DNA from 3 places in the Leptotrichia hongkongensis genome. Region 3 is predicted to be linked to each of the others. Evidence: riboswitches for the same ligand, from Rfam matches in the RefSeq annotation. Region 3 holds a riboswitch; each other region holds the start of a gene.
What was found. Region 3 has a riboswitch for cobalamin ahead of nikA (nickel ABC transporter substrate-binding protein). Riboswitches for the same ligand answer to the same signal wherever they lie in the genome.
Positions count from the first base shown of each region.

Region 1 (10,365 bases), on a different contig from region 3:
AGAAAGTTTAAAAAAAGAAATATACAAAACTTCTTTTGAATATTTAGTAGCTAAAAATTTTTTATATTTGAAAAATGCTCTAGTAAAAATAAATGGGATAACAGCATATCAATTAATTAGTTCAGATATACAAATGGAAAAAATTTTTGAAGATTTTAATAGAAATGAAACAATGATGATGTTTGAAACACATGGAATATTTCCAAATGAGGTATTTTCATTATACGTACAAACTAAAGAAGATATTTATATTGAATTTGATATAGATGATATAATAAAGGAAAATTTTTTTCAAAGAAAAGAAAAAATAGAAAAAGAATTAAATGAAAGTTATAAAATCGGTATATTAAAAGATATCTATAATCAAATTGAAAATGATGAAATCAAACTAATAAATACTAATATCACAGAAAATAATATTTCAAGAGAAGAATGGAAAGAAAGAATACTAAAGATTTTATCTTATCAACCTTCAGAAATTGATAATTTTTTTGAAGCATTAACTGAGTTGTGGAACTTAATATGTATTGATAAATATTTATCATGCAATGTAGAAAATTTAAAAGAAAAATTGGGATATTGGATTTTAAATATATCTTATTATTTAAACACAGAAAAAGAAAAAAGTATAATTTTAAATATAAAAAAAAGATTAAATATTAAAAGTTTAGATTATATTAGCGTATAGAGGTATTGAAATTTAAATAGACTGAAAATATATTTTTTGCCTTCATTTTTACACATTCCAAATAATTAATACAAATATTTTGGTTATACAAAATTCATCCGTATAACCCTACAAGTCAAAACCTTTATTTAAGGTATAGGTTTTATCAAAAATTGATTTTTTGAGTTGTATGGATATTATATGGACTTTTTAGATAATATTTTTAAATGAATTTATTTGTAAATCAAATAATTTTTCTATACAAATAATTTTAAATATGTTATAATTACAAAAAGTAGATGGTTGTAAATATAAAAGATGTAGTCAAATTATTTTAAAAGCAAATTCTTCAATGATAATTGTTATATTTAAGTTTTGTTTTTATATGAAGCTATGGTATTTTACTTTTAAAAGTAATGAAAATTATTTACAGATATTTGAAATTAAAAAATTATAATTATTAAAGTAAAGGAGAAGGAATAATGGCAGAAATAAAAAATAAAGTAACATTCAAGGGAAATCCTGTAACTCTTGTGGGAACAGAAGTGAAAGCTGGAGAAGTAGCGCCAGACTTTACAGTTTTATCACCAGAATTAAAGGAAGTAAAATTAAGTGACTATAAAGGAAAGGTTGTTGTAATAGCAGTATTTCCATCAGTTGATACTGGAGTATGTGCTTTACAGCTGGCTAGATTTAATCAGGAAGCTGCAAGTTTTGGAGATGATGTTCAACTGCTTACAATTTCAGCTGATTTACCATTTGCATTAGGAAGATATTGTGCAGATAAAGGAATAAAAAACGCTTTAACGGCTTCAGACCATAAAGAGTTAGATTTTGGAACAAAATATGGATTTGTAATAAAAGAATTAAGATTATTGTCAAGAGGAACGGTTATCGTAGATAAAGACGGAATTATTAAATATGTAGAATATGTAAAAGAAGTTGGAGAACATCCAGATTACGAAAAAGCGTTGGAAGTAATAAAAGAATTAACTAAATAAAAAAATAAATGGAGCTAAACTTATGACAAAGAGTTTTCTCCATTTTTTATTGCTTTAATTTTGTAAAAAAATATCCCAATCAATGACTGGGATACTTCTTTTGCCTTTTTTATTATCTTCCAAGTTGCTGCTGCTGTCTTTGTTGTATAATACGTTGCTGCTCAATAGCGTTTGGAGTTTTTATAAGATTTACTGGTATTTCTATTGACTGTCCATTTCTAAGGACAGTTAATTTTATAGTTTGTCCCACTTTTTTAGCGGCTATTTCTCCAACAAATGCACCTGCAGAGTTCACACTTTTTCCATCAACAGCTGTAATAACATCATTTCTAGTTATTCCTGCAGCTGCGGCTGGGCCATTTGGAACAACATTTCCGATGAATACACCGTTTGATGATTTTAAGTTAAGAGCTTTTACTTTGTTTTCATCTAAATTATCTAAATATACTCCAATATATGGTTTTTCAAACTTACCATTTGCGATGATTGAGTCTTTTACTGTCATTACTAGGTTTGCTGGAATAGCAAATCCGATTCCTACACTTCCTCCGCTTTGTGAATAAATCGCAGTGTTCACTCCAATAACTTTTCCTGTTATGTCAATTAATGGACCTCCACTATTTCCCTGATTGATAGCGGCATCTGTTTGAATAAAGTTTTCTATTTCTTCAATTCCAAGTGAGCTACGTCCTGCAGCACTTACAATTCCAACTGTCATCGAGTCGTTCAATCCCAATGGATTTCCAAAGGCTATTGACCACTGTCCGATTTGGACTTGATCCGAATTTGCAAATTCTAATGGTTTAAAAGTCTCGTTTGAATTAATTTTCAGTACAGCGATGTCAACTTCAGGCGAAGTTCCTACAAGTTTTGTACGATATTCACGTCCATTTGAGAATTTTACATAAATTTCATCTGCACCATCGATAACGTGGTTATTTGTAACAATATATCCATCTTTTGAGACAACGAATCCTGAACCAAGTGATCCTGATTCACGTTTTTCTTGTCCTCCAGAACGTCCATATAATAACTCTTCCAATGGGTTATAAGTATTTACTGTTACTGTTTTTTTAGTTCTGATATTTACAATCGAATCTTTTACGCTGTTATGAACACTTACAAAGGCATCTTGAGTTTGAACCGCATTTTTAGTATATTTTTGCAGTTCTTCCTGAGAAATTGTCTTTTGCTGTTCAACATTTGTTGTATTGCTTTTATTTTCAGAATTATTTTCAGTTTTGTTGGAACAGCTTAAAATTAAGAACAACATTGACAATAATGCAAATTTCTTATTTTCTTTTTTTATAAAATTTATTTTTTTCATATTTATTTACCTCATTTCTAGTTTTATGATAAACTTATTTTTAAAATTATTTTAGAATATAAGCTCAAAATCCCGATTTATTAGTCTTTAATTAGTCTGATTTTAAAGGATTGGATATATTTTAGTGAATAAAAGTTTATTATTCTTATGATTTTTATTTGAATTTCATTTATTAAATCATATTTTTTGTAAATTCATAAATAACCTGCTATGCTTATTGTCTTTTTCCCCATAATATGTTATCCTATACACAGTAAAATTAAAAAAATATACAAAATCAAGGAGAAAAATTAATAATGTTTAATAATTTAGGAGACAGATTTAAGGATATATTTAAAAAAGTCAGCGGACAGGGAAAGTTGACAGAGAGCAATATGAAGGATGCTTTAAGGGAAGTGCGGCTAGCATTGCTTGAAGCGGATGTAAACTATGGAGTGGCTAAGAACTTTGTAGCAAAAATTCGGGAAAAGGCGTTGGGAGAACATGTTATTAGCGGAGTTAATCCTACACAGCAATTTATCAAGATTGTAAATGATGAACTTGTGGAAGTGCTTGGAGGATCAAATGTTTCAATCGCAAAAGCTGATAAAAATCCAACTATTGTAATGCTTTCTGGACTTCAAGGAGCTGGGAAAACTACATTTTCTGGAAAATTGGCAAAACATTTAAAATCGAAAGGGGAAAAACCATTTCTGATTGGGGCAGATGTTTATAGACCTGCTGCGAAAAAGCAATTGAAGGTATTAGGAGAGCAAGTGAAAGTTCCTGTATTTACGATTGATGAAAGTACAGATGCGGTGGAAATTGTAAAACAGGGAATTGAGGCTTCAAAAAATGAGCATGCGACTTATGTTATTATTGATACGGCGGGAAGACTGCACATTGATGAACAGCTTATGAATGAACTGCAAGATATAAAGGACAGTTTTAATCCGAATGAAATTTTGCTTGTAGTTGATGGAATGACTGGACAGGATGCAGTTAACGTGGCAAAAGAGTTTAATGAACAGCTTGATATTACTGGGGTTGTACTTACAAAACTGGATGGAGATACTCGTGGAGGGGCTGCCCTTTCAGTAAAGGAAGTTGCAGGAAAGCCAATTAAATTTATAAGTGAAGGGGAAAAACTGGATGATATCGCACCATTTCACCCAGACAGGCTTGCTTCACGTATTCTTGGAATGGGAGATGTTGTTTCACTTGTAGAAAAGGCACAGGAAGCTATTGATGAAAAAGAAGCCAAGAAAATGGAAGAAAAATTTAGAAAGAACCAGTTTGACTTTGAAGATTTTTTAAAGCAGTTTAAAATGATAAGAAAAATGGGATCAATTGCTGGAATTATGAAAATGATACCAGGAGTTGACACTAGCATGATTGACATGGGAATGGCTGAAAAGGAAATGAAAAAGGTCGAAGCAATCATTTTTTCAATGACAGTTCAGGAAAGACGTGATCCAAAACTTCTAAAAAACGGAAGCCGTAAAATGAGAATTGCCAAAGGAAGCGGAGTTCAGGTAAATGACGTAAATAAATTGATAAAGCAGTTTGAACAAATGAAACAAATGATGAAAATGTTTAACAGTGGCGGTATTCCAGGACTTGGTGGGGGATTTATGAAGGGCAGAAGAAGATAGAAATATAATATCAACTAAAATTTTTTATAAAACTGGAGAAAATAAAAAAGGAGAGACACAAATGAAAAAGTTAATTTTAGCATTATTTATTATTTTTGGAACACTATCGTTTTCAGCTTTTGACAAAGTTGTAATTGGAGTTATTAATGACAATTATGAAAGTCCAATAATATCAGGAACAATAAATAGAGGAGGACTTGCAAATCTTCTTTTTGGAATGAAAAAGGACGGAGATTTTGCAAAACAGATGTATCAAAACCTTTCAGGAGCAGATAAAGTTGAGTTTATTATAGAAAAGCACGATGAATCTGCACTTGTAAGCATTTTGAAATTATTTGAAAAAAACAAATACAAAGGACAGGTAGAAGTTACAGAAGTAGCGGCATCAGAAAATAAAAATATTCGTCAAATTACTACAAAGAATGGATGGACTTACAATGTGTACCCTTTTGCACGGGAAATAGTAGGAACTGTAAAAATTTCTGGAAGTGATACAACTAAAGCAGAATTTGTAGAAGGATTATTTCAAAATGTAAAATCAAAAGTAAAATAAATTTTAAAGATTTAAAATGTGGGTATATATATTTATATACCTTTTTTATTTAATCTAAATTTTACTATAAAAATATAATTTTCAAAGAAAATTGAAAAAGATGACTATAAATAATAGGTTTGAGGGAAAGCAAAAAAATTATATCCAGTAGAAAAAATGTTAAATAAATTTAAAAAAATAGTTGCAAAAGAAGAAAAAAACGATTATAATATAAATATATAGAATAGTTTGATAATCAAATTTAAAAGATTCAGTAAGGTAAATAATTTTAGATGGAAAGGAAGTGTTTATGAGAAAGGCGATTTTAGTAACAAGTTTTGGTACATCGCATAAGGATACAAGAGAAAAATGTCTTGACTCGATTCAAAAAGAAGTGGAAGCAAAATATGGAACTGAAAATGTGGAAAGAGCCTACACTTCAGGAGTTATAAGACGAATAGTGGAAAGAAAAGAAGGTATCCACATATTTGATCAGGAGGAAGGGTTAGAAGCTTTAAAAAATAAAGGATATGATGAGATTATTACAATGTCTTTACATATTCTAGATGGAATTGAGTATTCAAAACTTAATAACAAGTATGGAAAAATTTCAAAACCACTTTTAGCAACTGATGAAGACTTTAAAAAAGTTGTGAGCAATGAAGAATTTAACAATCTTGAAGGAAACGATGCCATTGTATTTATGGGTCATGGATCTGAAAGTGCCGCAGACAGTACATATCAACGGCTTCAAGAGGAATATGAGAAAGCTGGAAAAGATAATATTTTTGTGGCAACTGTTGAAGGAAAAGTGACGATTGAAGATGTTATCCAAAAGTTAAAAGGAAGAGGATTTAAGAAAATACTGTTAAAGCCGTTTATGATTGTGGCAGGAGATCATGCCAAAAATGATATGGCTTCTGATGAGGATGATTCATGGAAAACTGTTCTTGAGAATGAAGGATACGAAGTAACACCTTTATTAAAGGGAATGGGAGAATATCAGTTTATACGTGAAATGTTTATGGATAAATTAGAAGAAGTTTATTAATATAGCAAAAGAATAATTTTAAATTTATAATTTTATAGGTGTTGTAAAACTTAATAAGGAAACTAGTTGGAATCTGGTACAGCCACCTCTACTGTGATACTGACGAAAGTACTGAAAAACCACTGGAATATAATTATATTTTGGGAAGGGTATGAGTAGGATGAAGTTAGTCAGGAGACTTGCCTATATTAAAAAATTTTATTTTTCGGGAAGGGGAAAATTTAATATATAAAAACTGGTGTAAATCTGCATAAATACTATTCATCTGTTTTAATATATAAAATTTAGTTCAACTTTCGAAGTTGAATTTTTTATTTATAAAAATTATAAAATATAATTTAAATTTCTTTATTTAGTAAATTGGTAAATCGAAAAAAGCATAATGATTTTAATAAAAATTCGTATTTTTAAAGGAGAAAGTGATAAATATCACGAGTTTAAAATAATGATGAAAAATAAAAAAATAGTAAAATATGCTATTCAGATATTAATTGTACTTTTTGGAATAAGTTTTTTGACTTTCTGCCTGATTTATATAGCACCAGGAGACCCTGCACAAGTTATGCTGACAGAATCTGGATTTATTCCAACCCCCGAACTTTTGGCTCATACACGAGCTGAACTTGGTGTAGACAAGCCATTTTATATTCAATATTGGAAATGGCTCTTTGGAGTTCTGCAAGGTAATTTTGGGAAATCGTATTCTTTGAGAATACCAGTAATTCAAAAGATAGGACAAGCATTTATACCTACATTATATTTATCCTTTTTATCACTATTTTTAATGTGTATCATTTCTATACCAGTTGGAATACTAGCAGCAGTGAAGGAAAATAAATGGCAGGACTATTTAATAAGAATGATAACTTTTATAGGAATGTCTGTACCAAGTTTCTGGCTAGGACTGATATTTTTGAGTATATTTGGGGTACAGCTTGGACTTGTGTCTGTTTCAGGAGGGCAAACGGATTTTGTTTCTGCAATTTTACCTGCCTTTACACTTGCAATAGCGATGTCTGCTAAGTATATACGGCAAATAAGGCACGTATTTTTGGAAGAACTGGGAAAAAGTTATGTAACGGGGGCAAGAATGAGAGGAATAAGGGAGCGGGATATTTTATGGAAACATGTACTGCCTAATGCAATGTTGCCAATAATAACGCTTTTAGGAATTTCTCTTGGAAGTCTTTTAGGCGGGACTGCAATTGTAGAATATGTTTATAACTGGCCAGGAATGGGCAGAATGGCTATAAAAGCGATAGTAGCCCAAGATTATCCATTAATACAGGCTTATATTCTGATAATAGCATTCTTGTACCTTATAATAAATATAGCAGTGGATATTTCGTATAAGTATTTTGATGTGAGAGTTGGGGAGGTTGACTGATTTTGGAAAAATTGAGATTGAAAAGAAAAAATATTCAGTTGGCAGTATTTTTGACATTAGCGATTATAGTGGTTCTGATAGCAATTTTTGCGCCTGTCATAGTACCAAAAAACCCTTTTAAAATGATAGCTCCAAGTTTACGGCGTCCATCAAGGCAGTATATTTTCGGAACAGATCATCTTGGAAGAGATTTATTTTCAAGAATTATATATGGATCAAGATATTCAATATTTATGACTTTAGTATTAGTTTTTATAGTTTTTTTTATAGGAACTGTGCTTGGAGTGGTAGCAGGATATTTTGGTGGGATAATAGATACTGTGATAATGAGATTTGGAGATATGATGATTGCATTTCCAGGATTAATTTTTGCTATAGCAATAGCGGGGCTTTTAAATCCAAGCCCTAAAAATTCAGTTATTGCAATAGCGGCAGTTACGTGGACTAAATATGCAAGGCTTGCAAGAAGTATGGTTCTTAAAATAAAGCAGGAGCTTTATATAAAGGCTGCAAAATTAACAGGAAGCAAGGATTATTCGGTAATATTCAAATATATAATTCCAAATATGATTACAACGATGATAGTAACGGCAGTTTCGGATATAGGAACATTAATGCTGGAAATAGCGGCACTTTCATTTCTAGGATTTGGGGCACAGCCTCCGATACCAGAATGGGGAGCAATGCTCAATGAAGGTAGAACAACCCTTAGCAGCGCGCCTTGGATGATGATGTATCCAGGATTGGCAATAGTGATAGTTGTAACTATATTTAATATGCTTGGGGATGCGGCAAGAGATTTAATCGATATAAAAAGTGAATAGTTTATAAAAATAAAAATATATAAGGAGAAGACAAATGTTAAAAAATCGTAAAGGAAAATTTTTAGTATTAATTTTAGCTTTATTCACGTTATTAGTAGCGTGTGGAGGGAAAAGTGCAAAAAGTAAAAGCAATCCAGATGAATTGGTGGTAGGAGTTACTACATTTGCAGATACTCTTGAGCCAACAGATCAGTATTTTGGATGGGTTATAACTCGTTATGGTGTAGGAGAAAATTTGACAAAGTTTGATGAAAAAGGGAATTTACAGCCATTGCTTGCTGAAAGCTGGAATTTAAGCAATGATAAGTTAGAATGGACATTTAAAATAAGAGATGGTGTAACTTTCTCAAATGGACATCCATTGACAGCAGAAGCAGTAAAAAAATCAATTGAAAGAGCTTTTAAAAAAAATAAAAGAGCTGAAACATATTTTAAATATGACTCAATAGAAGCTAATGGACAAACTTTGAAAATAAAAACAAAGGAACCTGTGGCAATATTGCCTCAAACATTAGCAGATCCATTATTTCTTGTTGTAGATACATCTGTTAATACAGATGAGTTTGCACAAAAAGGGCCAATAACAACAGGACCGTTTATTGTTCAGGAATTCAAGCCTGGTGAACATACAGTTGTTGTAAGAAATGAAAAGTACTGGAATGGAAAAGCAAAATTAGCAAAAGTAACATTTAAAGATATAAATGATCAAAATACAAGAGCATTATCATTAAAATCAGGAGAAATTGATGTGGCATACAACTTGAAGGTTACTAATAAAGCTGATTTTGAAGGGGATAAAAATATTATAATAAATGAATTGAAATCGCTTAGATCAACTTATGCTTTTATGAACCAAACTAAAGGACTTAAAGATAAAGTATTAAGAGAAGCAATAATAAGAGGTGCAAATAGACAAAACTATACACAAAATTTATTACAAGGTGGAGCAACTCCTGGAAAAGCACCAGTTCCTCCAACTTTGGACTACGGATTTAATGAATTAAAAGATGAAAATGCGTATAATCCAGAAAGTGCTAAAAAAATACTGGCAGATGCTGGATACAAAGATAGAGATGGAGATGGATATTTGGAACGTCCTGACGGATCAAAACTTGACTTGAACTTTGTAATTTATACAAGTAGAGAAGAATTGGGAATTTATGCTCAGGCATTTCAGGCTGATATGAAGGAAATTGGAATAAAAGTGACATTAAAACCTGTAAGTTATGAAACTCTTTTAACTATGAGAGATGATTCTAACTTTGATTTAATGATTTGGAATATACTTGCTGCAAATACAGGAGATCCTGAAAAATATTTGACAGAAAACTGGGATAGTAAAGTAAAAACAAATCAGACAGGGTATGCAAATCCAGAAGTTGATAAACTGTTGAAAGAATTATCAAGAGAATTTGACAAAACTAAGAGAAGAGACCTGATTGTAAAAATACAGCAATTAATAATGAATGATGCAGCCACATTATTCTTTGGATATGAAACAACATTCCTTTATAGTAATAAAGTAGTAACAGGACTTAAAATGTATCCAATGGACTATTATTGGATAACAAAAGATGTTGCAAAAGTTAATTAAGGAGAATTTATGTTGGAGATAAAAGATTTGACAATTCAGTATGGGGATAAACCTCCAGTAGTTGAAAATTTTTCTCTTTCATCGAAAAAAGGTGAAATAATAACAATAGTTGGGGAAAGCGGTAGTGGAAAATCTACCGTTCTTTCTTCTATTTTGGGACTATTGCCAAATGGAGGAAAAATAATATCAGGCGATATAATTTATAATGGAGAGTCAATGCTAAATAAAAGCCTTAATCAATGGAGGGAACTGCGAGGGACTGAAATAACAATGATTTCACAGGATTCAGGAGGAACTCTTAATCCAATAAGAAAAATAGGAAAACAGTTTGTTGAATACATTCAGACA
Region 1 covers NZ_JBGORW010000004.1:99,349-109,713, reverse strand. The annotation lists gene ACEG17_RS04275 (hypothetical protein) at 1-688, shown strand, start outside; gene tpx (thiol peroxidase) at 1,150-1,668, shown strand; gene ACEG17_RS04265 (S1C family serine protease) at 1,781-2,995, opposite strand; gene ffh (signal recognition particle protein) at 3,292-4,629, shown strand; gene ACEG17_RS04255 (hypothetical protein) at 4,691-5,182, shown strand; gene ACEG17_RS04250 (sirohydrochlorin cobaltochelatase) at 5,472-6,212, shown strand; cobalamin riboswitch at 6,232-6,413, shown strand; gene nikB (nickel ABC transporter permease) at 6,658-7,599, shown strand; gene nikC (nickel transporter permease) at 7,602-8,423, shown strand; gene ACEG17_RS04235 (ABC transporter substrate-binding protein) at 8,458-10,017, shown strand; gene ACEG17_RS04230 (ABC transporter ATP-binding protein) at 10,027-10,365, shown strand, end outside.
Region 1: it holds a riboswitch for cobalamin, as region 3 does, so the genes downstream of both, nikB (nickel ABC transporter permease) here and nikA (nickel ABC transporter substrate-binding protein) in region 3, are expected to answer to the same signal.

Region 2 (10,365 bases), on a different contig from region 3:
ATTAAACGAAGTTATTCCAGCGATAGTTTCAACTTCCACATCATCTGAAATATGTTCCAATACATAAGTATAAGTACTATAAGTCATCGGATCACCTATTGTTAAAAATGCTACATTTTTACCTTTTTCCAATTCAGCACTTATTACATCCGCATTATTTTTTCTAAAAACTTTTCTCGCTTCCACATCCCTTATCATTGGAAACTCCAAAAATAGCTGCTCTACTTCTGGTTTTACATATTCTTTTACAATATTAAAGGCTGTACTCCCTTCTCCGCTTTTTGCCTCAGGCAGTACTATCACATCTACTTCATGCAGTCTTTTTGCTGCTTTAACTGTTATATTTTCAGGATCTCCTACTCCTACTCCTATTCCATAGAATTTACCTAATTTACTAGCCATTTTTTCTCCTCTAATTTATTTTTTCTACACTATAAATATATTTTATTGCATTTTCAACTTCATCTCTTGAAGCAGAATAAAAATTAATAATTAATAAATAACCTTCAGTCATAATCCCGCAAGAAATAGAATAAGTTTTTTCATTATCTTCATAATAATCATATTCATAGCATTTATGTTTAAAATTTTCTATTTTAAAATCATTTAAATTCAATTTCTTTTCTTCTAATTTTTTATTATTTCCTAGGTCTATATTTTTAATGCTTTTATCAAAAATTTCATATAAATCATGAACTGGTGCAATTAGTTTTGAACCATTTTCTAAATCTCTAAAGATATAAAAACTCGATGCTCTAATAATTAAATTGTTACCAGGTGGATAATATACATGATGTCCATCAACCTCATCTCTTTTTTCTAGCCAATTTTTAGGTAATTTTATGCTCCATTCATTTTTAATATTGAAAACTTTTCTATTCTCCATTGAATAAGCTGTAAATGAACCCAAAATTAATATAAATAATGAGAATATTTTTAAATTCATAATAAATCTCCTAATTTTTTCTATTTCTTCCATCCAGTACTTTATCTTACTAGATATTCTCCCAACAACCACTCCAAAGCATTTACAACCTTTATTCCGTCATAGTCAGTATTTACCATTACATCATCTAAAGTTATAAGATACTTTGGATAATTATCCTTAATATTTTTAAAGGCATCCAATTCCCTTTTTAAAGTATTTTCATCTAAGACAGTCAAAGCAACCTGATAATACTCAATTTCATTTGAATTAATAACAACAAAATCAATTTCATTTTTATCAAACTGCCCAACATATACATTGTCTTTTCTTCTAAGCAGTTCAAGATAAATTACATTTTCCAGTATATGCCCCATATCTATATTTCTATTACCTAAAATCATCTGTCTAAGCCCTAAATCTGTAACATAATATTTTGATAATGTAGATAGAAATTCTTTTCCTTTTATATTATATCTGCTAACTTCATGCACAAGTAAACTGTCAGTAAGCCCTCTAATATATTTTTCAATAGTTTTTACATCTGTTTTTCTTCCCATTGAAGTTAAAGTATTCCCTATTTTTGAAAGCGAAGTCAAATTACCGATATTATCAAATATATATTTAACAACACTTTCAAGTCTCATCACATCTGAAATTTTCAATCTTGCAACTATATCCTTTAAGAGTACAGAGTTATATATCCCACTTAAATATTCATGTATATTTTTCAAATCACTGTCTAACTGTAAAGTATAAGGAAATGAACTGTTTACTATATATTCATTATAATATTGTATAAGTGTTTTTAACGTCCTATTTTCCTTTTGCTCCAGTTTTTCATACTCTAATTTAGCCTGATAATACTCCTTAAAGGATAAAGGTAGCATTTTCAGTTCTATATAACGCCCACTTAAAAGGGTTGCCAGCTCGCTTGACATAAAATAGGCATTAGAGCCTGTTATGTATAAATCTGTATTTTCTTTTATAAAAAGGCTGTCTACAACTTTTTCAAATTTATCCACATGCTGAATTTCATCTAAAAATATGTAATTTTTTTTATCTCCAATCATTTTAGATTTTATATATTCGTAAAGTTTTTTATAATCTGTAAGCTCTTCATAATCCATATCTTCAAAATTTATAGATATAATCTGATTTTTTTCAACTCCATTTTCAAGCAGAAAATCTTTATATATCTCAAAAAGAGTCGATTTCCCACATCTTCTTACACCAGACACAACCTTTATTATTTGTCTGTCTTTTGATTTTACTAAAAAATCTAAATATTCTTTTCTATCTATCCTTATCATTTTAACACCTCATTTCCTTTTAAATTATACCCCTTTTTTATTTAAAAATCAATTTTTACGGAATACAGTCCTGTTTTTCTATAAATTGTTAAAGTTTAAGGAATATATTTCATAAATTTTGGAGTTTTTAATTTTTTAAGGAATGTAATCCTATAATTTAAAAATTATCAATGAGGTTTTACTAACTTTTACTTCTTCGTAAATTTAATTAAACTTTTTTATAAACTATATACATCACAGTATATAGCCCGATTTTTTGCTCTGTTGGCAATAACTATAACAACCTCTCTATCCTTAAAGCTATTTTTTAAAAATTATCAAAAAAGTGCTTACTTTGCCCTATAACTTCTTTTTCAGCTGATAAAATCAATGTTTCTACTTCTAGATTCCATCCATTTTTTCTGCAATGTTCCTCACATTTTTGTTTTGCTTTTTCAGCTAGCAAGTTAAAGACTTCTTTTTTTTCAATGTACCCAGAAGCCTCTTCAGTTGTATTCGATTCCAGAATTTTATAGACATTTTCCAGCTTTTCACCCACTAACAATGCGTTTGCAGCCAAAATTTCCATTTTTGCATCAGAAACTCGACTGTGTGTATGAAAAATTCCTCCTGCCACTTTTACAAATTTTCCTAATTCTCCAATAAAATAAATTTTCTTAACTTCAAATTCACATGCCTTGTCAAACATATATCCCACAAAATTACTGATTACAACACCTTCTTCAGCTTTTTCTGGAAATTCCTTTTTCAAAAACATTTTTCCTCTATTTCCAAAAAGAAATATCGCTGTTTTTGTATTAAAATATGTTAAATTTTGCTTCAGCTCTATTGCAAGGGAAGCCTTCCATGACTCTTCAGACATCGGACGTACAATTCCCATTGTTCCAAGAATAGAAATTCCGCCAATAATTCCTAATTTCCCATTCATTGTTTTTTTGGCAGCTTCTTCACCCAGAGGCACGCTAATTTCAACGTCTACTCCTTTTCCAGACGGAAGAAGTTCCTTCACAATACCAGTCAGCATTTTCATTGGCGTTGGATTTATTGCTGATTTTCCAACTTCGACAGGAAGTCCGATTTTTGTGACTTTTCCGACTCCTTTTCCTCCAAAAATATTGATTTTATCATCTTCTCTAAAACTTACTTTTGATATGATTTCTAGACCGTGTGTTGCATCAGGGTCATCTCCCCCATCTTTTATGACAGTTGCTGTTGCATAATCCTCTGTCTTTTCAAAAGACTTAATCTTAATTTTTATCTTTTTACCTGCTGGAACATCTATTTCAACTTCTTCGACTTTTTCAGCTTTTCCTAGTAAAAGTAACAGTGCCGCCTTAGTCGCTGCTGTTGCCGAACTTCCTGTGGTATAGCCATATCGCAGTTTTCTACCGTTAAAATATACATAATTTTCCATTTTTATTTCTCCACAATTATACTAAAATATATCTGAAAATGCTCAAAACTAATAAATTTTCAGTGTTTTTGATTAAATAAAATCAAAATACTAAAAATAAAATAAATTTTGGATTTTCAGATATTTACAAATTCATTTATTAATTATTAAAATATTTATCTCTTTCATACATTTGATAAAGGATTCCGTGCATTACACCAACTGCAACTGTACTTCCACCTTTTGTTCCATTTGTTCGTATAAACGGAACATTATATTTTGAAAGTTCTGCTTTAGATTCAGGACATCCCACAAATCCAACTGGAACTCCAACTATCAATTTCGGTACATTTTCCCCTTCTTTTTCCATTTTTTCAAGTAATGTAAACAATGCTGTTGGAGCATTTCCGATTACAAAAATTTTTGTTTGCGAATCTTTTAACGCTCTTTCCAATCCAACCATCGAACGTGTAATTCCTCTTTCCTTCGCTTCTCTAGCCACATCTGGATCTGCCACTAGACAATATGCCTCTGCTCCAAATTTTTTCAGACCATTTTTATTCAATCCATTAACAATCATGTTTGTATCACAATAAATTTTGCAATTTCCAGATTCTAACGCTTCCTTTGCTGATTCAATTGGATTATTATGAAATTCAACAATGTTCACATAATCAAAATCTCCAGTTGTATGAATCAATCTTTTTACGATTAATTGCTCTTCTTCACTAAAATGGTCTGCTTTCCCAGCCAACCCTTCTGTAATCATCTCAAAACTCCTTACCTCAATCGATTTTGGATCTTTAATATATGACATAATTTATTCTCCTTTTATTTATTTGAATATGTTAATAACTTTATTTTTTACTTTTGTTTATTTAATAATATTTTTTCATCTATATTTCTAATTTGTTTTCACGCAAAAGCAATGAACAACGTACTCTTACTTGAAAAAGCTACAGCTTTTCTATCAAGTATTTAAAAAACTCTATATTTGAATAAAACGAAATATGCGGGTATCCTGCTAGAAGACTATTTTTTCTATATCCGCAAACCCAATTTCTTCCATCATTTTTTTCTATTTTATAAAATTTTTCTTTTTCATTATCTACAGAAATTTCTGAATAATGAAATTCGTGTCCTTTTGTACAAATTCCATTTTCGGCTTTTATATTTATATATCCAAATCTTCCGATATTCAGCCTATTTTTCATAGAAATTTCCACATCTATCAGTCCACAGAAATCTCCACTATTTCCATCTAGCAAATTCAGTTTATTTGTTAAGTAGATAAATCCGCCACATTCTCCGTAGATTTTTACTCCATTTTCATAAGCCTGCTTTATACTTTCCTTCATAGATACATTTTCAGACAATTCTTTCCAGTAAAGTTCAGGATAACCTCCGCCAAGATAAATCATATCAAGATTTTCTGGTATTTTTTCGTCTTTTACAGGGCTAAATTCTACTATTTCTAATCCTGAAAATCTCATCAGTTCCAGATTTGACTCATAGTAAAATGAAAATGCACCATCTTTAGCAACTCCAACACGTTTTCCTTTATATTTATTCTTTAAGTCCTTTATTGGCTCAAAACTGTCCATACTGCTTTTTGTTTCAAATTCTTCTGCTATTTCGTAAATTTTTTCTAAATCTAAGCAATTTTGTGCAATTTCCTTAAACAGCTGTTTCTTTTCCTCAAGCTCTTTTGAACCTTTCAATTCAAAAGCCTGTTTTAATCCCAGATGTCTGCTTTCCACCGATAATTTCTCATTTTTCGGCAAATATCCTACGCATTCTATCCCCGTAAATCTTTCTACCGCTTCCTTCAAGTTCAAGTATAGTTTTTCAGAAGAAACATTATTTAAAATAATGCCCTTTATTTTAACATTTTTATCAAACAGCTTGAAACCCAAAACTTCGGCAGCTATGCTTGTGGAGATTCCTTTTGCGTTAACTACAAGAATTACTGGTATATCAAGTATTCTTGATACATGAGCTGTACTAAAATTATCCTTTTCATGCCCAATTCCATCATAAAGCCCCATAACTCCCTCAACTATAGCGATATTGCTTCCTTTCGCTCCTGTTTCAAATATATGCCTTAACGTACTTTCATCAAACATAAAAGCATCTAAATTACGAGATTTATTTCCCGTGAACAACTCATGATAACCAGGGTCGATGTAGTCTGGACCAACTTTAAAAGGTGCCACATTTTCAAAAGCTGACATCAATATGCTGCTTACTGTAGTCTTTCCACCACCACTCATTGCTCCCGATATAAGTATTTTTTTCATAGCAAGTTTTTTTCCTCCAAAAATTTATAATAATCATTTTCATCAAGATTTTTATACTTGAGATAACTTTTTATTTTCAGTACATTTGGAATATTCAAATTTAATTTCTTCAAAAATTCAAAATCCTCAAAAACCTCGTCCCTGCTCCCTTGCCGTACAATTCTCCCTTTTTCAAGGACATAGATATAGTCAGCAAATTCATAGGCAAAATCTGTATCGTGAGTTGATACCACCATTGTTTTTCCTGCTTTGGAAAAATTATCTAGAATTTCTGATACTCTTTTTGTATTTTTAGAATCAAGCCATGCAGTTGGCTCATCTAGAATAAGAAGTTCTGGCTCCATTGCCGTAATTGCAGCTATTGAGACCCTTTTTTTCTGTCCATAGCTCAGATGATGACAAGGTCTATCTTTTAAATCTGTTATATTGATTTCTTCCATTGCCCTGTTTACATTTTTTTCTACTTCCTCTTTAGAATATCCAAGATTTTCAGGTCCATAAGCTACTTCCTGAAATACTAAAGGGGCAAAAATCTGTATTTCAGGATCCTGAAAAATTATTCCGACTTTTTTTCTCAATTCTTCCAGATTTTTCTTTTTATGTTCTATTTTTTTCTCTTCAAAATAAATATTTCCCTTTTGTGCTTTCAAAAGTCCATTCATTATTAAAAATAATGTTGATTTTCCTGAGCCATTTTCCCCAAGAAATAATGTTTTTTTCCCTTTTTCAATATTCAAAGTCACATCTTTTAGAGCCTCTGTTTCTTCGTCGTATGAAAAAGTTATATTTTCAAGTCTAAGCATTGTATTTTACCACCAAATATAAATTTATTATAACTATTATTATTACGAATATTATTTCAAACCCAATTTTTTTATATTTTCTATGAGAAAAAATAAACTCCTTTCCCATTCTTGATTCCACAGCCTTTATAGAATTCAGATTATAGTAGTATGTTTTTTTTAGTATAGCAACTACTAACATCGGAAATGACTTCATCCCATTTTTAAAACTGCTATATCCTAGCCTTACTTCCTGTGCATTATGTAATTTTTCCTTATTTTCAAATAATAAAAATATATATCTATAAATTAATAAAAACATTTCCCTAAATATTTTAGGAAATTTCAGCTTTGCAAATATATAGTCCAAATCTATAATTGGAGTAGAACAAATAAGGAAATAAACTACAGCTATCGAGGAAAATGAACGTAGCAAAAATGTCCATATATCCGCTTTTATAAACAGCAAGGAAATTACAGTTGTCAAAATAAATAAAGCCGGAATAAAGTTCAGCTTTAACAAGTCACCTATTTTCACTTTTACGACAAACAAAAGAAGTAAATTAAACAGTATAAAATTAAAAACAAATACTATTTTACTTCCAGTATAAAGTAAAAATACTAATGTCGTCATTGACAATATAAACTTTACTCCGGGGTTTATATTTTTTATGGGATTTGTGTAAGATACTTTATCTATTAGCATTTTTTCTTTCACCTTTGAAATAGCCTAATACATACCCTACAATTCCTGCACCAAATGCCGCCTGTAATGCAAACAGCAGACTTTCAGTTTCATCTCCTGGTAATTCTATTAAATTTTTAGCCCATGGCTCATAATCAGGTTTTATAGTTTTTATTACTTCTTCTCCCTTGTCATCAGATCCGCCAAATTCAGATTTTACGAGAAATAAAGGAATAACACCTATTAAAATTATTGCAATTATTAAAATAATATTCTTTTTAAATACACTTTTGTTTTTATTTTCCGACATTAAGCTTCCACCTCTTTTACGCTATATTTTTCAAGTATATTCATCACCACGTTTGTAAGTAGCCCTTCGATAACTGCAAGAGGAACCTGAGTTACTGCAAATACCGCTCCAAATTTGATAAATGAAGCAACTACTCCACCTTGTGGAGATGGATATGCAAGTGCAAGCTGAATTGATGTTACCACATAAGTCGCAAGATCTCCTAATGCTGCTGCCAAAAATACCGCTAACGCCTTATTCTTTTTCTCAAATCCTTTATACACTAAATATGATACAATTGGTCCTGCAATTGCCATTGAAACAGCGTTTGCTCCCAAAGTTGTAAATCCTCCGTGTGCAAGCAATCCTGCTTGAAATATTAATACGATTGTTCCAAGAATGGAAGTTACAAAAGGTCCGTATAATATAGTAGATAGCCCTACTCCTGTAGGATGTGATGAACTTCCTGTAACTGATGGAATTTTTAGTGCCGACAATACAAATATAAATGCACCCGCTAATGCAAGCGTCATTTTTTCCCGCACGCTCCCTTTAGAAACAGATTGAAGCTTCTTTATTCCTATTATCCAAAACGGAATACACACTGCAAACCATACTATAACCCAATTTAAAGGTAAAAAACCTTCCATAATGTGCATTGAATAACCATTTACACCTATTAACAGCATGCTGGTTAAAACCAAAAACAATAATGTTCTCTTTTTCATTTTCTCTCCTTCTCCAAATTTAATTTAACCTTCGGCAAGTTCCAAAAAAAAATCAGCCAAAGCTGAAGCCAATACACGTCAAAACTTCCACAACAATAACTATATCACCATCGTATAGTACGCTTATGGAACAAATCACCGTTGATTTATTTTTACATTGATGTATATTAAATCTTCCCTTCCCAGAAAATTTTATATAAAAAATTATTAGGCAAGTCTCCTGACTAACTTCATCCTACTCGTACCCTTCCCAAAATATCCAAGATATCTCAGTGGTTTTATGTACTTTCGTCAGCTTCACAGTAGTGGGGGCTGTATCGGATTCTAACCGATTTCCTTATTAAGTTTGTAAAACACCTATAATTCTTTACTATTATTATACTCTCTTTCTTATATTTGTCAACCCTAAAAAAGGATATTTTTTTCAAATTTAAATAATTTATTAATATGATATTGGAGTATACAAAATATTGTTGACAAATATTATAAAATAATTTATAATAAGTATACATATAATATAAGGAGGAAATATAATGGAATTTAGTTTTACTTTAAAAATCAAAGCAAAAAAAGAAGATGCATGGGAATACTATGCAAATATTGAAAAATGGTATGATTGGGAAAAAGATTTAAAAAATATCACATTAAAAGGTGAATTTAAGACAGGTTCATGTGGAACTATGGAACTTGAAGGAATGCCCCCTATGGAATATAAACTTACTCTTGTAAAACCTTTTGAAGAATTTTGGGATAAAACAGAAACTCCATTTGGAGATATTCTTTTTGGTCATCAAATAATTGATAACAACGATGGAAGCATAAATATAAAACATACTGTAATTTTGGACAGTGAAGATGAACAGCATTTAGAATTTTTAAGCCAAGTTTTTTCAGATGTCCCTCAATCTATATTTATTCTAAAAAATTACTTGGAAAGATAAGGTGATTGGTACTTGTTTACATCAAAATATAAAGATAATTCAGAAAAATCAACAGGATTGTTATTTATGAGGGTATACAATAAATGGCATTCTATGATAAAAAAAGAACTAAAGAAAATGAACTTAACACACCCTCAATTTGTTGTTTTAGCTTCCCTTGCTTATTTATCACAAGACAGCAACGAAGTCACGCAAGTTATGATTTCAAAACTCTCAGGAATAGATGTTATGACAGTATCTCAAATATTAAATTTATTAGAAAAAAATGATTTTGTAAAAAGAAAGGAACATTCAAGAGACACAAGGGCAAAAGCTGTTATTTTAAACAAAAAAGGAGAAGAAATATTACAAAAAGCCGTTCCGTTAGTTGAGCAAATCGATGAAATTTTTTTCGAAAAGTTAGACACTGATGAAGAACAATTTAAACATTTTCTTGTTAGACTAAATGAAGAATAAGAAATATTATAATTAATAAATATGTCAAAATTACCATTTTTATTATTATATTTAAAATTCAAAAAATAAAACAGAATTTTATTCAAAAGGATTATTGACACCAAAATGTTGTAGTCCTTCTTTTTTTTATGATTTATCAATATATTCAAAACCAAAATAACTTAGTTTTAATACATAAGATAAAAAAAGAACCGTGTTGATTTTCAAGTTTATTAAAACTTTCCAATGTTTTATTTTGTCAATATATAAAATAATTAACGTCTTTTACAACTATACTCAAACCTATTTAAAATTAAACTACTAAAAATTATATAAATTTAGGGTTTGAGTAAAATAGTCATAGCCTTTTGAGTTTAGTTTTAAAGCAGTTTTACTATATTATTCAAATTTATTAAGTTAAAAAATTTCAATAAAGATAATTTTTAATTTTTCAAGATTTTTTATTACTTTTTACCACGTATAATTGCTGTAATTTCATTATAATCTTGATTATTTATCTCGTTACTTTCTTTATATTCCAGTTCTGAAATTTCATAAAATTCTTTAACATCAT
Region 2 covers NZ_JBGORW010000004.1:86,487-96,851, forward strand. The annotation lists gene cobI (precorrin-2 C(20)-methyltransferase) at 1-402, opposite strand, end outside; gene ACEG17_RS04155 (hypothetical protein) at 413-886, opposite strand; gene ACEG17_RS04160 (ATP-binding protein) at 988-2,238, opposite strand; gene cbiD (cobalt-precorrin-5B (C(1))-methyltransferase CbiD) at 2,546-3,652, opposite strand; gene ACEG17_RS04170 (precorrin-8X methylmutase) at 3,792-4,448, opposite strand; gene ACEG17_RS04175 (cobyrinic acid a,c-diamide synthase CobB) at 4,588-5,931, opposite strand; gene ACEG17_RS04180 (energy-coupling factor ABC transporter ATP-binding protein) at 5,928-6,734, opposite strand; gene ACEG17_RS04185 (CbiQ family ECF transporter T component) at 6,727-7,419, opposite strand; gene ACEG17_RS04190 (energy-coupling factor ABC transporter substrate-binding protein) at 7,406-7,708, opposite strand; gene ACEG17_RS04195 (energy-coupling factor ABC transporter permease) at 7,708-8,415, opposite strand; cobalamin riboswitch at 8,609-8,791, opposite strand; gene ACEG17_RS04200 (SRPBCC family protein) at 8,949-9,356, shown strand; gene ACEG17_RS04205 (MarR family winged helix-turn-helix transcriptional regulator) at 9,369-9,812, shown strand; gene ACEG17_RS04210 (hypothetical protein) at 10,256-10,365, opposite strand, start outside.
Region 2: it holds a riboswitch for cobalamin, as region 3 does, so the genes downstream of both, ACEG17_RS04195 (energy-coupling factor ABC transporter permease) here and nikA (nickel ABC transporter substrate-binding protein) in region 3, are expected to answer to the same signal.

Region 3 (10,365 bases):
TGGTACATTTTCAATGATTTCAGCGATATATTTTATATCTTGATATGTAACTTTTGGACGACGTAAAATTTCCTTTAAAGTCGTTCCACTTTTTAGACTTTCGTTATATTTATCAAGAATTTCCATAAGCCTTGGGTTACTGCTTCCAAGTTTTATATTCTCAAGGTTTTCTATTGTTTCCTTAACATTTTTTTTCTTTTCCTGTACAATATCATAATATTTTTTATCAAGAAGCCCAATTTTATAAGCCTTTTCAGAAAGTCTTATATCTGCGTTGTCTTCACGTAAAATAAGTCGGAATTCAGATCTTGCTGTAAACATTCTATATGGCTCAAACAGTTCCTTATTTATTAAATCATCTATCATTGTCCCAATGTACGAACTTTCTCTGTCTAAAATAAACGGCTCTTCCCCTTTAATTTTTAAAGCTGCATTGATTCCTGCGATAATTCCCTGTGCAGCCGCCTCTTCATAACCGCTTGTCCCGTTTAGCTGTCCAGCCAGATAAAGTCCTTTTACTTTACGGGTTTCAAGAGTGTAGTCAAGTTCGCTAGGGTCTACAATATCGTATTCCACCGCATAACCGTATCGCATTATATGGGCATTTTCAAGTCCATCAATTGTATTCACTATCTTTTGTTGCAAACTAGCAGGATAGCTTGTGGAAAGTCCACTTATGTAGACTTCTGCTGTGTCAAATCCTTCTGGTTCCAAAAATAAATGATGGCTGTCTTTATCATTAAATTTTACAACTTTATCTTCAATTGACGGACAGTATCTTGGCCCTGTACTGCTTATACTTCCATTATACATCGGTGCTTTATCTAGATTATCAAGTATTAGTTTATGTGTTGTTTCATTTGTCCGTGTTATGTAACATGATAATTGAGATTTTTCTAGAACTTCACTATTTGGCGTTCTCATTGAAAATTTTAATGGAATACCTGTTATTCCTGGCTGTTCTTCCAATTTTTCCAGATTTAATGTTCTGATATCAAGTCTAGGAGGTGTCCCTGTCTTGAATCTATCCATTTTAAATCCTAAAGATTTCAGGGAAGTTGTTAAATCTTCTGCTGATAACTCTCCCATTCTTCCACCTTTTACCCTTTTATCTCCAATGTATAAAAGTCCTCTTAAGAATGTTCCTGTCGCAAGTACAACTGCCTTTGCAAAAAACTCCATTCCCGTCTTAGTTCTTATCCCTTTTATAACTTTTTCAATTCTTTTAGAATTACCTTCTAAAATTTCAATTTCTTCAACAATTAATTCTGTGACAATATCTTGAACAGTATCTAAATTTTGCTGATTTTCTATTGTTTTTTTCATTTCCCTTGCGTAAATTTTTCTATCTGCCTGAGCCCTTAACGAACGAACTGCTGGTCCTTTTTTTGTATTCAGAATTCTCATTTGTACAAAGCTTTTATCCATATTTCGTCCGATTTCTCCGCCTAATGCGTCAACTTCCTTAGCCAGATGACTTTTTGCAGGCCCTCCAACTGATGGGTTACAGGACATAACACCTATATTATCTAATGTTATTGTAAAAATTGCTGTATTCAATCCTAATCTCGCTGATGCCAATGCCGCTTCAATTCCTGCGTGTCCAGCACCAACAACAATTACATCATAATTTCTCATTTTATTTATAAATTGTAATTTTTTATGCTCAAAATAACACTTTGACCTAAAATTACATTCTCCTTTCATTTCCAATTCTTTTTATAAATCCATTATATATTAATATTTTGTTTTTTTCAATAAAGTATTTTCAAAAAAGAAAAAACGAGTTATGCAACTCGCTTACAGTTTATTTAATAATTCGATTTTTATTTTGTGTTTTGGTGGAAATGACGGGAATCGAACCCGTGTCCAAAATAAAAAGTTCTTACTATCTTCTACAAGTTTAGTCTATTTAACGCTTTAACCATTAGATATTAAACAGACAAAAGTCTAAAGGCGAGATTATAAATTTTCCTTAGATGACATAATCATACATCCAAGTAAGCCATTAAAAATGACATCATCTAATGGAAAAATGGCGTTTCCAAAAGAGATGAGCCGCTATCTTAGGCAGCTAATGCGTAATTATCGTTTCCGATTATTTTTAAGTTGGATTTTAAAGCTCCCGCTTACTTGCCAATAGTAATCTTTTTATCCTGTCGAAACCAAAACATTCCCTTATTTTAAAATTTACTTTTTTAGTATAGCATATATTTAAAATTTTGAAAAGATATTATTTAAAAATTATATTAAAAATCCTATCACTCCGTATACTCCCAATGTTACAAGAGCCGCTGCAATTAATACCCCAAAAAGAATATATAAAAAAGATTTTTTTCTGTCAAATTGAAGCAATGCCGCAATCAATGCCCCTGTCCAAGCACCTGTTCCTGGAAATGGAATAGCTACAAAAATCATAAGTCCCAAAAATTCCTTATTTGCGATATTTTCACTTCTGCTCATCGCCCTTTTTTCAATTTTTTCAATAAAGTTTACCAATATATTCTTCTTTTTCATAAATTCAAATAATTTTACTACAAATAAAAGAATAAACGGTACAGGAAGCATATTTCCAATAATTGAAACAATCATATTCAAATACCAAGGTAATCCAATAGCTGCTCCAATCGGTATTGCTCCACGAAGTTCAATTATAGGCAACATTGATATAAGAAATATTCCTATAATTTTATTTAGAAGCGGAGCTCCAATTAAAGTTACCTTTATAAAATTTTTAAAAGATTTCATAATTTTTACTTTTTACTTTATAATAATTAAATCCATTAATTATCATAAATTTCTCCTTTATTGATTATTTACGTTAATTCAAGAGAACGCATACTCTATTTTATTATTTAAAATTTCATCTTAATTCTTACAAAAATTTATACATTTACAACATATTTCAAACTAAATCTAATCAGCTTTTGTAATCACAAATATTAATGGCTGCGATTTTTTCAAAACAAACTCAGACTCCTTAAAGCCTCCAAATACTTTTACATTGCTTATTCCTAACTGTTCAAAAAATTTCATAAAATCAAAATAATTAACATTTGTTAAAATTTCTTCATTTTCAAGCTTATCATCCAAAATAGTTTTAAAAATCACATTATTATCAGAATTTTTGTAATAATAACGTTCAAATTTCACATTTTCATTTTCAATCAATGGTAAATTTCCCAAAAAATTAGATTCAGATTTTTGATTTTCAAAAAATTTATAAAAATTTATTAGTTGAATAATCAGTTTTCCATTATTTTCAAGCTGTGAATAAGCTTTTTTTAAAAATAAAAAAATCTCATCTTTGCTATTTAAATGCGGTAATGTATTTCCAACATTTATTATTGTGCCGAATTTTCCCAATTTATCAATTTTCATCATATCCAAATTTTTTACATCAACATTTTTTTCTCTAGCCTGCTCAATCAATTTTTTATTTATATCAATGGAAATTACATCATATCCTTCATTTTTTAGAAATTTTGACAAGTTACCTGTTGCAGCTCCTACATCAAGCACTTTTTTCCTTGTAATATATTTTTGAAAAAAATTTTTCTGAACATCTGAAAGTGAAAAGATAAAATCGTATTTTTCTGCTATTGTATCGTAAAACTTCTTCATATTTTCTTTATTTTCCATATTTTCTCCAAATTTTAGAATTTTTTGAATCTTAACAGCCAGGTTATAATTTTAGATTATTATATCATAAATTTTATAAAATAAGAATTAAATTTGCAAAAATAATATAAAAAAGAAAACCGACTATTTCTAGCCGATTTTCAAAATTAATTTTTAAGATTTCTGTTTAAATCAATTATTTAGCAATTTTGCTTGCGAAGTATCCTAAAGTTCTAATTAATTGAGCTGTATAAGACATTTCATTGTCATACCAAGATACTGTTTTAACTAATTGAGTATCTCCGTTTTGAACAATTTTTGTTTGTGTTGCGTCAAATAATGATCCGAAGTGAATTCCAACGATGTCAGAAGATACTAATTCTTCTTCAGTATATCCGAATGATTCGTTAGCTGCTGCTTTCATAGCTGCGTTTACTTCTTCTACAGTTACTTTTTTGTTTAAGATTGATACTAATTCAGTTAATGAACCAGTTGGAACAGGTACTCTTTGAGCAGCTCCATCTAATTTTCCGTTTAATTCAGGTACTACTAGTCCAATTGCTTTTGCAGCTCCTGTTGAGTTAGGAACAATGTTTACAGCTGCAGCTCTTGCTCTTCTTAAGTCACCTTTTCTGTGAGGTGCATCTAAAGTGTTTTGGTCTCCAGTGTAAGCGTGGATAGTTGTCATTGTACCAGTTACAACACCAAAGTTATCGTTTAATGCTTTAGCCATTGGTGCTAAACAGTTAGTTGTACAAGAAGCTCCTGAAATAACTGTTTCAGATCCATCTAAAATTTCGTGGTTTACATTGTAAACAACTGTTTTAACATCGTTTCCACCAGGTGCAGTAATAACTACTTTTTTAGCTCCTGCTTTAACGTGTAATTCTGCTTTATCTTTTGTAGCAAAGAATCCTGTAGCTTCCAATACTACGTCAACACCTAATTCTCCCCAAGGTAATTCTTCAGGGTTAGCTTTTGCGAAAGTTTTGATTTCTTTTCCGTTTACTACGAAAGCTCCTTCTTTAACTTCGATAGTTCCATTGAATCTTCCTTGAGATGAGTCATATTTGAATAAGTGTGCTAACATTTTAGCATCTGTTAAATCATTAATTGCCACCACTTCAAATTTGTCTGTTTGTTCAGCCATTAATCTTAATGCTAATCTTCCGATTCTTCCAAATCCGTTAATTGCTACTTTAATTGCCATTTTAATAATACCTCCTAAAAATTTTAATATATTAAAAAAATATATTATTCTATACAATTTGAGTATATCATATTTTCGTTGAATTTTCAACAGTTAGGAATTAATAAAATATGGTAAAATTTTTAGGTACGTTATACAATCAAATATAGTGCTAAAAAATATTAAAAAAATCTAATAAAAACAATATATTTTACAATCTATGATCTCAAAAAATTAGAAACTGTCAATTTGAGGTAATACTTTCTTTTTGGAAAAAATCTATACAACTATTTTTTTTCGAAATAAAAATTTAAATTTAAAACAATAACTTCATTTTATTTTTTATTATTTTTTGTTTTTAATTCTATCAAAAATATAATAATTTTTACTTTATTTTATTAACAAATAGATTGAAAAAATATGTACAATATGGTAAAATTTTTGTAAATTATGAGATTATTACTTTACATAACAAAACTACTTCAAACTAGATTATTATAGCTCTACAGATTTTTTATTTTTAACAGTTATTATAGTAAAACTGCTTTAAAACTAAACTCAAAAGTTATGACTATTTTACTCAAACCCTAAATTTATATAATTTTTAGCAGTTTAATTTTAAGTAGGTTTGAGTATATATTATAAAATCTAGAAAAATACATTAAACATAAACTTAAACTTAAACATTATTATGAGTGATTTGAAAAAATCGAAAGATAGGGAAGTAAGTGAAATTCTTACACTGTCCCGCAACCGTGAAAAAACTATAATTTAATAGTTTTTAAGTCGGATAACTATCCATAATAATTATTCATAGATTGACTACGGCAGATGGTTAAATGAAATTTAAATTCCTGAAGTTATTCAGCTTTTTTAATATATCAGTCTTTAACCGTTCGCTTTAGATAAGCATAAACGGTTTTTTTGTTTTTATAAAGTAATATGAATATAATAAAAAATAATTTAAATAGAAGGAGAAAAAAATGAAAAATTCATTCAAGACGATTATCATTTTGCTGATAATGGGAATTATTTTTGCTTGTCAGCCAAAACAAAAAGAGACGGCAAAAGGAAAAGCTGAAAAATCTAGTAAAATCACGTTGGCATTTAATCAGGATTCTGTTGGGAATCTAAATCCGCATGAATATTTGCCAAGCCAGTTTATCACACAGGATATGGTTTACGATGGACTTGTATCTTACGGAGAAAATGGAAAAATTAAACCTATGCTAGCTGAATCTTGGGATATTTCCAAAGATGGAAAAACTTACACTTTTAAATTGAGAAAAAATGTAAAATTCTCAGACGGTTCAGACTTTAATGCAAAAAATGTTGTAAAAAACTTTGACACTATCTTTTCTAAACAAAACAAACCAAATCACTCATGGTTTGCATTTACTAATCATTTAAAATCATACAGAGCAGTTGACGATTATACATTTGAAATAGTTCTAGATACAGCTTATACTGCAACACTCTATGACTTGGCAATGATACGTCCTATACGTTTTTTAGGAGATGCTGGTTTCCCTGAAAATGGAGATACTTCTAAAGGTATAAAAAAACCTATAGGGACAGGTGCTTGGGTGTTAAAAGAACATAAAAATAATGAATATGCAGTTTTCGTAAGAAATGAATATTACTGGGGAGAAAAACCTGCCGCTTCAGAAGTTGTAATTAAAAATATTCCAGATAGCGAAACACTTGCTCTTCAATTTGAAGCTGGAGATATTGATTTGATTTATGGAAACAGTTTAATTAGCTTGGATAGATTTGAAACATACAGACAAGATAAAAAATACACTACTGCCACTTCTGAACCAATGTCTACAAGAATGATTCTTTTAAATACTACAAGCCCGATTTTAAAAGATCTTAAAGTAAGACAAGCATTGAGTCATGCTGTAGATAAACAAAGTATCGCAAAAAATATATTTGGTGGTGTTGAAAAACCTGCTGATACAATTTTTGCTCCAAATGTACCTCACACAAATATAGAACTTACAAAATATAACTTTGACTTGGCAAAAGCAGAGACATTGCTTGATGAAGCAGGGTGGAAAAAAGGTGCTGACGGTATGAGAGAAAAAGATGGTAAAAAAATGATTCTATCTTTCCCTTACATCAGTTCTAAAGTTACAGATAAAAATATAGGGGAATACATTCAAGGAGAATGGAAAAAAATTGGTATACAAGTTGACTTAAAGGCAATGGAAGAAAAAGCATACTGGGAAAATGCAACTGCAAAAAATTATGACTTAATGTCTGACTATTCATGGGGAGCTCCTTGGGATCCGCATGCTTACCTGACTGCAATGGCTGATGATTCGGTTAAAGGAACAAATCCTGGCTATGTTGCGCAACTAGGTTTACCAATGAAAGCTGAACTAGATAAAACTATCAAAGCTTTATTAATTGAACCTGATGAAACTAAATTAAATGAAATGTATAAATATGTATTAACTACTTTACAAGAGCAAGCTGTATATATTCCAATCAGCTATCAAGCTTTATTAAGTGTTTATAGAACTGGAGAGCTAGAAGGCGTGAAATTTATGCCAGAAGAAAATAGAATTCCTGTATGGACAACTGTAAAAGTAAAATAAATTAAAAATATCAAAATAGTGAAGCCTCTTCAAAATTGAATCTAGAAATTACAGATAATTTATTCAAATAATTTTTAAAAGTTTGGTTTTGGAGAGGTTTAAAGTATTCAATTTTAAGGGATGATTTTGTGATAAAAAAATTAATATCATTATTTTCGATTTTTCTGGCAATATCAGTTATTACATTTTTCCTTGTAAAACTGTCGCCAGGAGATCCTGCCCAAAATTATTTAAGGGCATCTCATGTAAGCATAACTGCTGAAACATTAAAAGCAGCTAGAAAAAATTTAGGATTAGACAAACCTTTATATATTCAATATTTTAACTGGCTCACAGATATATTAAAAGGTGATTTTGGAATATCATATACAAAAAAAACTCCTGTTATAGAGCTTGTAAATGAAGCTATTGTTCCAACTTTTCAGCTTGGATTTTTTTCATTTGTAATTTTAATTATATTATCTCCTTTATTAGGAGTCTTAAGCGCAATCAAGAAAAATACAATTTTTGACTATACAGTTCAAGCTTTATCATACGCAGGAGTATCACTTCCCACTTTTTGGCTAGGCTATATACTAATTATTTTCTTTTCAGTTTCATTAAAAATCCTGCCTGTTTCAGGAAGAGGCGACTGGAAAAATTTTATCTTGCCTTGCATAACGCTTGTACTACCTTTAATCGCACAGACAACTTTTTTTATAAGAAAAAATATACTTGAAGAAATGGATAAAGCTCATGTTGAAAATGCAATTATTCGAGGTGTTTCAAAAAAAAGAATAATTCTTAACCATTTGCTAAGAAATACATCTATTCCAATTATTACAGTTCTAAGTTCAAATATTATGTATTTACTGACAGGAAGTGTGTTAATTGAAGAAATTTTTGCTTGGCCTGGTATTGGAAAATTATTTACTACAGCTGTAAAAACTGGAGATTTCCCATTAATTCAAATTTGTCTTTTATTTTTTGGAATAATGTCTATTATTGTAAATGAATTTACTCAAGCACTTGTAAAATATATGGATCCAAGATTAAGAATAAAAGAAAAATCTAAAGCTGGAGGTGTATTGTAATTATGAAAAAAAGAAAATTATTTTATTTTTCAGTATCATTACTTGCTGTATTGATTTTCATTGCTATTTTTGCACCTTTACTTGCTCCTTATGATCCACAGTTTACTGACATTTCACAAAAACTTCAACTTCCAAGCAAAATTCATAAGCTGGGAACAGACCATATGGGAAGGGATGTTCTTTCAAGACTAATCTACGGAACAAGGCTGTCACTTATGATTTCAGCACTAATTACAGTTGTTACATTATGCATAAGCTTTCCTGTAGGAATTTTGGCAGGCTGGTTTGGAGGGAAGCTGGATAAAATATTTTTATGGATTGTAAATGTCTTTATGGCTTTCCCAAGTTTTCTTTTATCGATGGCATTTGTCGGTATTTTAGGTCAAGGAATAGGGAATATTGTAATTGCTGTAAGCGCTATTGAATGGATTTACTATGCAAGAATTTTAAGAAATACAGTTTCTAGTGTCAAACAGCAGGAGTATGTTCAGGCAGCACAGGCAATAGGAGCTCCACCTTTTTTTATAATAAAAAGACATATTCTCCCTTTTGTTTTCAAGCCTGTTCTAATCGCAGCCCTAATGAATATTGGAAATATAATTTTAATGATTTCAGGATTTTCCTTTTTAGGAATAGGAGTACAGCCAAACATATCCGAATGGGGAATGATGCTAAACGACGCAAAACCTTACTTCAGACGAATTCCAGGGCTGGTACTATATCCAGGACTTGCTATATTCATAACAGTTTTAACATTTAACCTGTTAGGAGAAACTTTTGATAATAAAGGAATAAAAAAATTATGGAAAAATTAGATATAAATGCACTAAAAGTCAGTATTGATAACAAAACAATACTAAATGACATTTCGTTTACATTACCAAAGGGAGAAACTCTTATTATCATCGGTGAAAGCGGTTCAGGAAAAACAATGCTTTCCAGATTATTAGTAGGAATAAAGCCTGATAATGCCAGCATAAATGGGAATATATTCTTTGATGAAAAAGATTTATTGAAAATATCAGAAAAGGAGTGGAATGAATACAGAGGTAAAAAAATTTCATACATTTCCCAAAATCCTATGGCTGTGTTTAACCCTTTTCAAAATGTGGAATCTCACGCTGTGGAGCTGTTTCAAAGCAGGCTTGGCTTGTCAAAAAAAGAATGTATAAAGAAGATGATTGAAGAAATGAAAAAATTAAATCTTCCAAATCCAGAAGCATTAATGAAAAAATATCCATTCCAGTTAAGTGGTGGAATGTTACAAAGAATAATGTTTTCCATGATGATTCAACTGGAACCTGAGCTACTGATAGCTGACGAGCCTACTTCAGCCCTTGATTACTATAATACCGAAAAAGTTACTGAATTACTAAAAAATCTGCAATCCCAAAACACCTCACTTATAGTAATTACTCACGATTACAACCTCGCAAAAGAACTTGACGGAAAAATAATTATTATGAAAAATGGAAATTTGATTGAAAAAGGTAATACTTCTGATATGTTAAAAAATCCTCAAAGTGACTACGGGAAATCATTAATATTGAGAAAACGCTACACAAGATACAAAAAAGAAGGAATTTAATATGAAAAAATTAGTAATTGAAAATGTAAGCAAACACTATGATAAAAAAGCCATTTTGTCTAAAATAAATTTATCTGTTTTACAAAACGAATGTCTTGGCATTATGGGAGAAAGTGGTTCAGGAAAAAGTACATTAGCAAAACTGCTTGTAGGACTGGAATCTTTTGATGAAGGAAATATCATATTTAATGAAATATCATACAAAAATATCAATAAAAAGCAACTATCCTTAATTCATCGTAAAATTCAGTTAGTTTTTCAAAATGCTTTTGGTGCAGTAAATCCAAA
Region 3 covers NZ_JBGORW010000013.1:36,444-46,808, reverse strand. The annotation lists gene mnmG (tRNA uridine-5-carboxymethylaminomethyl(34) synthesis enzyme MnmG) at 1-1,638, opposite strand, end outside; RNA gene ssrA (transfer-messenger RNA) at 1,840-2,178, opposite strand; gene ACEG17_RS09315 (COG2426 family protein) at 2,245-2,751, opposite strand; gene ACEG17_RS09310 (class I SAM-dependent methyltransferase) at 2,917-3,642, opposite strand; gene gap (type I glyceraldehyde-3-phosphate dehydrogenase) at 3,818-4,831, opposite strand; adenosylcobalamin-variant (AdoCbl-variant) riboswitch at 5,508-5,615, shown strand; gene nikA (nickel ABC transporter substrate-binding protein) at 5,794-7,416, shown strand; gene ACEG17_RS09295 (ABC transporter permease) at 7,545-8,489, shown strand; gene ACEG17_RS09290 (ABC transporter permease) at 8,492-9,304, shown strand; gene ACEG17_RS09285 (ATP-binding cassette domain-containing protein) at 9,292-10,077, shown strand; gene ACEG17_RS09280 (ABC transporter ATP-binding protein) at 10,079-10,365, shown strand, end outside.